One region of the Eubacterium sp. CAG:156 genome, then DNA from elsewhere that is predicted to be linked to it. Evidence: riboswitches for the same ligand, from Rfam matches in the RefSeq annotation. Region 1 holds a riboswitch; the other holds the start of a gene.

Region 1 (4,444 bases):
GTTTTTATCGAAGATGGCGAAGGAATCCGCACACAGGCATTTGACCCTTCTAAATTAGTTGACCCAAGTCTTATTATCTATGCTCCTGTTCGTGTTCTTGGCAACAAAACAATTGTTACAAATGGCGACCAGACAGATACTGTTTACGAATTAATGGATAAAGGTCAGACTTTTGAACAGTCATTAAGAACAAGAGAATTTGAACCTGACGGTCCTAACTATACTCCTAGAATTTCAGGAATTATGCAGGTTGCAGACGGTTCTTATAACTATGCAATGTCTATTTTAAAGAGCAACAACGGTAACCCTGATGCATGCAACAGATACACATTTACATATGAAAATCCTGTAAATGGAGAAGGTCACTTTATTCATACATATATGCATGATGGAAATCCGCTTCCAAGTTTTGAAGGTGAACCAAAGCTTGTTTCAATTAAAGATGATATGAACGAATTCACAGATATGCTTTGGAACAATTTAAATAAAGATAACAAAGTTTCTTTATTTGTAAGATATATCGATATTGAAACAGGGAAATACGAAACTAAGATTATTAACAAGAATAAATAATTTAAAGATTGGAGATTTATAATGAAAGAATTAGAATTAAAATATGGTTGTAATCCAAATCAGAAGCCATCAAGAATATTTATGAATGAAGGTGAACTTCCTATCGAAGTTCTTAACGGAAAACCGGGATACATCAATTTCCTTGATGCTTTCAATGGTTGGCAGTTAGTTAGAGAATTAAAGAAAGCTACAGGACTTCCTGCTGCTACTTCTTTTAAGCATGTATCACCTGCCGGAGCTGCTGTTGGTCTTCCTTTAAGTGAAATCGAATCAAAGATTTACTGGGTTGATGATTTAGGAGAATTATCACCACTTGCCAGCGCTTATGCAAGAGCCAGAGGTGCTGATAGAATGTCTTCATATGGTGACTTCATTGCTCTTTCTGATGTTTGTGATGTTTCTACAGCAGCAATCATTAAGAGAGAATTCTCAGATGGAATTATCGCTCCGGGTTATGAACCTGAAGCTTTAGAAATGTTAAAAGGAAAGAAAAAAGGAAGTTACGCGATTATTCAGATTGACCCTAATTATGAACCTGCTCCAATTGAACACAAAGAAGTATTTGGTGTTACATTTGAACAGGGACGTAACGATTTAAATATTGATGAACATTTCTTTGACAATATTGTTACTGAAAACAAAGACCTTCCTGAAAACGCTAAAATTGATATGGCAATTGCTATGATTACATTAAAATATACTCAGTCTAACTCAGTATGTTTCGTTAAGAACGGTCAGGCTATCGGCGTAGGTGCAGGACAGCAGTCAAGAATTCACTGTGTAAGATTAGCAGGACAGAAAGCTGACAACTGGTTACTTCGTCAGGCTCCACAGGTACTTAACCTTCCATTTATTGAAGGTATGAAACGTGCTAACAGAGATAATGCAATAGACCTTTACATTGGTGAAGATTATATGGACGTTCTTGCAGATGGCAAATGGGAAAGTATTTTCACAGAAAAACCTCCTGTATTTACAAAAGAAGAGAAACAGGCATGGTTAGCTCAGGCTTCAGATATTACACTTGGTTCTGATGCATTCTTCCCATTCGATGACAATATCGAAAGAGCTGCTAAGAGCGGTGTTAAATATGTTGCACAGCCTGGTGGTTCAATTCGTGATCAGGATGTTATCGATGCTTGTAACAGACATGACATGGTAATGAGCTTTACAGGAATCCGTTTATTCCATCACTAAAATATTATTTCTGTAATGAAATTTAATGACAGATTACTATTATTTAATTATAAAATTTTGTAATTTGAATAAATCATTTCAACTAAATAAATATATAAAAGCAAAGAAACCCGGCAGCACTTAACCGTCTGCCGGATTTCTTTGTTCAATAAAAAATATAAAGATAAGATGACCTGTCCACTTTTTATTTTTTATCATTAGTAGATAACGCTTTAATAACTTTGTCATAATCCACTGAAACCACCTCAAGAAGTTCATTTACCTTCTCCATTCTTCTTTTCTTTAGAGAATCGACTAATGGAATAATATGATTATACAACTGGTTTAAACTTAAGTTACCTGTAATCCCCTTCAATGCATTCGCTGCCTGAAAAGCCTGTTCTGCGTCTCCTTTGCTAATTGCTTCACACATTATGTCGTAGTTTACATCCTTTGGGAATGTAAACAAAAATCTTTCATACAAATCCTCCTTGTCATTAAATCTTCTTATTCCATCGTTAACATCAATTCCCGCTTGTGTTAACAACTCTTTATTCATTTTTCCTCCTTTAGAATAAGATGTTCAATATACTTTGCTTTTTACGAATAAAGCTAGACTGTTGTACAAAAAAAGTCTTGGGCACAGCACACCAAGACTAATAAAGTGCAACTGGCTGCCATTTTAAAGGCCCTATAGCTTTGCGTCACAGGTTTTCACCTGCTTTGCTAAATATATTTACTATATTTATAGTATATCGCTTTTTTTGATATATACAATGCGATTTACAATTTGTTTACAGTTTTCGTGAATTTGTCTATACAAATTCACGTTTACTATAAAAATTTCTTTAAATATGAAATACCTTTTTCAATCTTTCATCTTCATATAATACCTTCTTTGCCAAATCTCTATATTCTTTTTCATGTAAATAAGTATGTCTGTGAGGCTTTATTGAAGGTGCCATATCTATTGCCTTTTCATAGTCTTTGATATCCAAGTCTAATTTCTCAACAAAATTCCAAAATCCCGTATCGGTAAATATTGTATTTACTCTCTTATATCTGTGATTCTGAACAACGCTCATTAGATAAGTTGCAATGCCAACCTGGACTCCGTGTAATTGTGGTACAGGAAGCATTTTATCAAGAGCATGTGAAATCAAATGTTCACTTCCACTTGTAGGTGCACTTCCTCCTGCAATTTCATTTGCGATTCCACTCATTGCAAGCGAGTCTAACAACTCTTTTAAGAACAAATCATCTTTAATACTTTCAAACGGTGTTCTTACAAAACTATTTACAGCCTTTTTTGCAATCATCATTGCAAAATCATTTAACTCTGTATAACCTTTTTGGTCTTCATACACCCAGTCATAAAGTGCCGTAATTTTTGATACCATATCTCCAATTCCTGAATAAATAAATTTTTCAGGAGCACTTTTTATTATCTGTGTGTCAGCAACAATTCCATATGCCATTCTTGCCGGAACCGATGTACGTCTTCCATTAACAAGAAGTGATGCACTAGCACTTGAAAAGCCATCACTGGATGCTGAAGTAGGCACGCTTATAAATGGTAATTTTCTAAGATATGCGGCATATTTTGCACCGTCAATAACTTTACCACCACCAATACCTACTACAACCTGTGCTTTAGAATCAATATCAAATGCAATCCCTATCAATTCTTCTATTTTAATTGAATCCATTTCTCTGTAGCCAAGCACATTGACTCCTGCATCTTTAAGTGACTTCATTACTGTTTCACCAAACATGTCTATTAGATCATTTCCAAAATATATTACGGCATTAGACATCCCACTTGACTTAATATAAGTTCCAAGATTTTCTAATGTTCCTTTTCCTACTTTCAAAATTGTAGGTATTGCTATATGACTTCCACCCATTATTGTGACTCCTTTGATTAACTTAATATTATTTATGCCGGGAACATTAATCTAAAACCTATCCAATATGTAATGATTTCAAATATTTCCCGGCATAATAAATTTTATATTTTCTATAAATTATTCTTTGACCAATCCATCAGGCTCTTTGAAAAATTAATTGTTGCTGTTGATGTCCAATGGCATCCGTCACCGCCATCACATGATGATTTCAAATATCCTTTTCCATCATCAAACAAACCTGTGTAATCATAATAATATACATTATCTGTTGCTGCTGCCAAATCTGAGTACGCTTTATTAAATTTCAAACGCTGTGATTTCTTTGGCACATTTGCAGTACTTCTTTTGCCCGTTGGTGCTATTGGAAGAAGGACTATCTGTACATTTTTATTTTTCTTTTTAAGTTTATTTATCATTGTTTTAAAATTGTTGATTGTAGGAGTTGTATTGTCAGTACCTGATTCATTCATTCCTATTAAAAAATATACTCTGTCAGGATTATATGATGCAACTTTTTCTATACCTGTAGCACTTTTTCCATTAACTTTAAATTTCTTTGCATTTATAAATCCTGAACTACTTACACCTACACTACTTATAAAATGTGTTCCCTTTGGATACTGATTCTTTGCCCAAAGTTCAATTCCTTCAACATAGCATTCTCCTGCAACTACAATACTTAAATCTTTAGTTGCAGCCTTTACATATTTAGCCTTTGAAAGACTGCTTTCTCCCATGCTTCCGGCAACTGTTCTTATAGCCTGCACTTTATAGTAGTATTTTTG
Region 2 (4,444 bases), on a different contig from region 1:
GAAACAGGATATGATGCGGTACAGTGTCAGGAATAAAGAAACAGGATTGTAAGAAATAAAAGACTAAAGGTTTAGATTAAATATAAAGCCACAATTATGAAAAATTGTATCGAAGACAAATAAAATATCATAATTGTGGCTTTTATGTATTTATGTATGAGCGTTAATCCACGCAGCTTTTATTTCAGGTGGCATATCATCAGGAGAAAGATTCTTAAGTCTGTCTTCATTTCCGTCGGCTATAGCTGTATCGTAATACCAGCATTTAAAATTAATCATATCAAGAACCTTCTTTAAATGCTCAATTTCAGCTTCAACAGTCTCCTTCTGTTTTGCAAACATTTCCTTACGCTTTCCATAGGTGGCAGGTCCCTGCTGACACCACATCATAAATTCCTTGATGTCTTTAATTTCCATTCCTGTTTTTTTCAAACATTCAATAAGGCGTAATGTTTCAACAGTCCCGTCATCAAATCTTCTTGCACCTGATTCTGAACGGTTAAGGTTAGGAAATAACCCTTCTCTATCATAATAATGCAAAGTAGAGATTGGAAGATTAAACATTTTAGAAACTTCGCCAATATTGTAATAATTTGTATCCATAATTAACCACCATAAAATGATTTCCTGTTAAATTCAATTGAAGGAGAACATTTCATTTTCCTTTCTTCGTATTATAAATTTATATATTTAAGTTGTAATACAATAAAATCATTAATCTGACTTCATTATATTATATTTTTCGTAAATTGGTTCATATAAGTTTATGAAAAAATAAATATTGACCTAAAGTTAGGTTTATGGTTTAGAATACACAATATACGGTTATGAGTTTGTAAACGCTGTATTAAAAAATATTAATGGAGGACTTTGAAATGTATTTAGAAAAGATTAACGGACCGGAAGATGTTAAGAAATTAACAGTTAAGGAGATGACCTCATTAGCAGAGGAAATGAGAACTGCATTATTAAAGAGAGCCAGCATTCATGGTGGTCATTTTGGACCTAATTTTGGAATGGTAGAAGCAACAATTGCTCTTCATTATGTATTTGACTCACCAAAAGATAAAATAGTTTATGATGTTTCACATCAGACATACCCACATAAAATGCTTACAGGAAGAAAGGATGCATATCTTTATGAAGAACATTATGATGATGTTTCAGGATACAGTAATCCTCATGAAAGCGAGCATGATCATTTCATCATAGGACATACATCAACATCAGTAAGTCTTGCCTGTGGTTTGGCAAAAGCAAGAGATTTAAATGGTGAAAAAGGAAATGTTATTGCTGTAATAGGAGATGGCTCATTAAGTGGTGGTGAAGCATTAGAAGGATTTGATTATGCTGTAGAATTAGAAGGAAATCTTATAATTGTTGTAAATGACAATGATATGTCAATTGCAGAAAACCATGGTGGTTTGTATGGCAATTTAAAACTTCTTCGTGAAACAAATGGACAGGCAGAATGCAATTTATTTAAGGCAATGGGACTTGATTATGTTTATGTAAATGAAGGAAATGATGTAGCAAGCCTTATCGATGCATTTAATAAAGTAAAAGACAGTAGTAAGCCGGTAGTTGTTCATATTAATACATTAAAAGGAAAAGGATATGCACCTGCTGAACAGCATAAAGAACAGTGGCATTACAGTGGACCGTTTGACATAAAGACAGGAAAATCATTGTATGCTGAAGGTGGAGAAGATTATTCAAGTGTAACTTGTGATTATTTGTTAAAGAAAATGAAAGAAGACAAATCAGTAGTTGCAATTACTTCTGCAACACCAACTGTTATGGGATTTACAGAGGACAAGCGAAAAGAAGCAGGAAAACAATTTGTTGATGTAGGAATTGCAGAGGAGACAGCAGTTGCAATGGCAGCAGGAATTGCTTCAAATGGTGGAAAGCCGGTATATGGTGTATATAGCACATTTGTACAAAGAACATATGACCAGTTATCACAGGATTTGTGTATTAATAATGCACCTGCAACAATAGTTACATTCTGGGGAAGTGTATTTGGAATGAATGACGTAACACATTTAGGATTATATGATATTCCAATGATGGCAAATATTCCTAACCTTGTTTACATGGCACCTACGACAAAAGAAGAATATATTGCAATGCTTGATTGGAGTATAGAGCAGAATGAACATCCTGTAGCAATAAGATTGCCGGGTGGAGAAATGATATCTGACGGTAAAGAAGTAACAAAAGATTTCTCTAAATTAAATAAATATGAAGTAACTGAAAAAGGAAGCAGGGTTGCAGTTATTGCTTTAGGAACATTCTATCAGTTAGGAAAAGAAGTTGTAGATGATTTATCTGATAAATTAGATACGCAGGCAACTTTAATTAATCCATATTATATAACAGGAATCGATAGTGAATTACTTGAAGAGTTAAAGAAAGAGCATGATGTTGTAATCACAATAGAGGATGGAATTTTAGACGGAGGATTCGGTGAAAAAATTTCAAGATTCTATGGACCAACAGATATGAAAGTAATAAATTTTGGATTGAAAAAAGAATTCTTAGACAGATATGATGTAAATGAAGTTCTTAAAGAAAATCATTTGACAAAAGAACAGATTGTTGAAGATGTGATGGCGTTAATGAAATAAAATAAATGCCGGGAAAAAACTAAAAATATTTTTATAAATCAGCTTGGAAAATTAGAAATTCCTATTTTATAGCTTGAAAATATAAAAAATAGTTTTATTTGGGTTGACATATAAAATAAAAATTTATAAAATAAAGACATATATTACAAATGACGAGGGTAAACTATTTGAAAAAATAGGGCACAAAGCTATGAGCCTAAAGCAACATTTGCAATGGTCGTCTGGCTGCAATTCTTTTTAAGGAGTTGCAGTTTTTTTTATACGTAAATACGTGTATAAAAGGCTGCGATAAAATTGGAAGGAGGATGCAATGAAAAGAGTAAAGAAAATGGTAGCTATGGCTACAGTCATGACGATGGTATTTAATGTGGTAATGCCAATAGGGGTTTTGGCAAAAGAAAACACAAATGAATATGGGGTACTTGCAAAAAACGGAGCAAATTTTTCAGGAAGCGGACAGATAATTGGAGATATTGTAATTAACAATGGTACTTTTAAGTATTCAAACAGTGCAACAAAGCATGTTACAGGAACTGCACATGTAGCACCGGAGGTTAAAGTAGATGAACCCGCACAGGGATATATTCCAATTGAAGTTAGTGAAATGGGCAAGGAATTATATTCAGGATTATTCAATACAAATAATTATCCTGATGAAAATTCAGAATATTTTAAAAAATCTACTTCAGAATACAAAGACGGTACACAGAGTGTTTACATTGGATGGCAGACAAACAGATTTGATTTAACTGATAATGCATATTTAGATACTGTATCATTTTACAATGGACAGACATTTGAAATTCATGCAGATAAAAATCAGACAACAGTTGTCAGAGTTAAACATTTAAACGTTGGTGGTGAAGTTAAAGTAAGCGGTGACGGATACGTAGTTTTATATGTAGATGAATTATCAGGTGGAAATCCGGGTTCATTTAATGCAGGCGGAGACAGTAGCAAGCTTACAGTTGTATTTACAGGAAAAAATGCAGGATACAATAATTTTAAAGAAGTAAATGCCAACACAATTGCAATGAATGCTACAAAGTATACACAGGTAAATGGAATATTTGCAGGAAATGTATATACAAGTGGAAATCTTGAATTTAGTGGCGATAGTTCTATAACAGGTAAGATTTATGCACCTGACTCAAAAACAGTATTAACAGGAAGTACAAAGATTTACGGACAGTTAATAACAGATACATTAAATATTTCAGGTGGAGCAGTTGTTTCATATAAAGCTACTAATGGATTACCTTCAGAGGTTGAAAAGGTAGTAGGAAATCTTGATACAGAAAATGGAAAGACAGAAGACGGAAAAGAAGAAACAACTAAAAAAGAAGAAGTGACTAAACCGGAAGAAACAACAAAACCTTCAGAAACAACAAAACCTTCAGATACAACAAAGCCTGATTCAGGAAATGATAATAAAGGTGATGATTCAGATAAAGAATCAGTAGAAGTATCTGTAATAGTACCTTTAAAAATGTCAATCAGATTACAGGATGGAACTGTATTGAACAATAAGAGCAGTTTCAAAATGGAACTTGATAAAGAAGTTAAATTCCAGATGTGTTCAAATAACTGGGACAACGATACATATGATGACAATGGAAATGGTATTGCAGGAACAGTTGTGTATACAGCAGTTGTAAGTTCTACAGCAAAGAAGAACACTTATGATGCAGCAAGCCGTACATTTACAATTGCGAAAGGTGATAAAGTATTAAGAACAGATACAAACAATTGCTTTATGGCATATAGATTTTATTTTAAGAAGGGTAATTATAATAAACAGACAGGAATTA

What was found. A riboswitch is a leader RNA that binds a small molecule or an ion and turns the genes downstream of it on or off. The one in region 1 is predicted to bind cyclic di-GMP.
Region 2: another riboswitch for cyclic di-GMP. It lies ahead of ABMA45_RS09585 (polymer-forming cytoskeletal protein); the one in region 1 lies ahead of ABMA45_RS03740 (hypothetical protein).

What each region holds. Positions count from the first base shown of each region.
Region 1 is NZ_FR878147.1:23,036-27,479, reverse strand. It holds gene ABMA45_RS03750 (IMP cyclohydrolase) at 1-573, shown strand, start outside; gene ABMA45_RS03745 (phosphoribosylaminoimidazolecarboxamide formyltransferase) at 595-1,770, shown strand; gene ABMA45_RS03740 (hypothetical protein) at 1,955-2,308, opposite strand; cyclic di-GMP riboswitch class I at 2,412-2,487, opposite strand; gene ABMA45_RS03735 (iron-containing alcohol dehydrogenase family protein) at 2,598-3,656, opposite strand; gene ABMA45_RS03730 (SGNH/GDSL hydrolase family protein) at 3,770-4,444, opposite strand, start outside.
Region 2 is NZ_FR878187.1:4,495-8,938, forward strand. It holds gene ABMA45_RS09570 (P-II family nitrogen regulator) at 1-36, shown strand, start outside; gene ABMA45_RS09575 (MerR family transcriptional regulator) at 151-603, opposite strand; gene ABMA45_RS09580 (1-deoxy-D-xylulose-5-phosphate synthase) at 876-2,633, shown strand; cyclic di-GMP riboswitch class I at 2,781-2,866, shown strand; gene ABMA45_RS09585 (polymer-forming cytoskeletal protein) at 2,944-4,444, shown strand, end outside.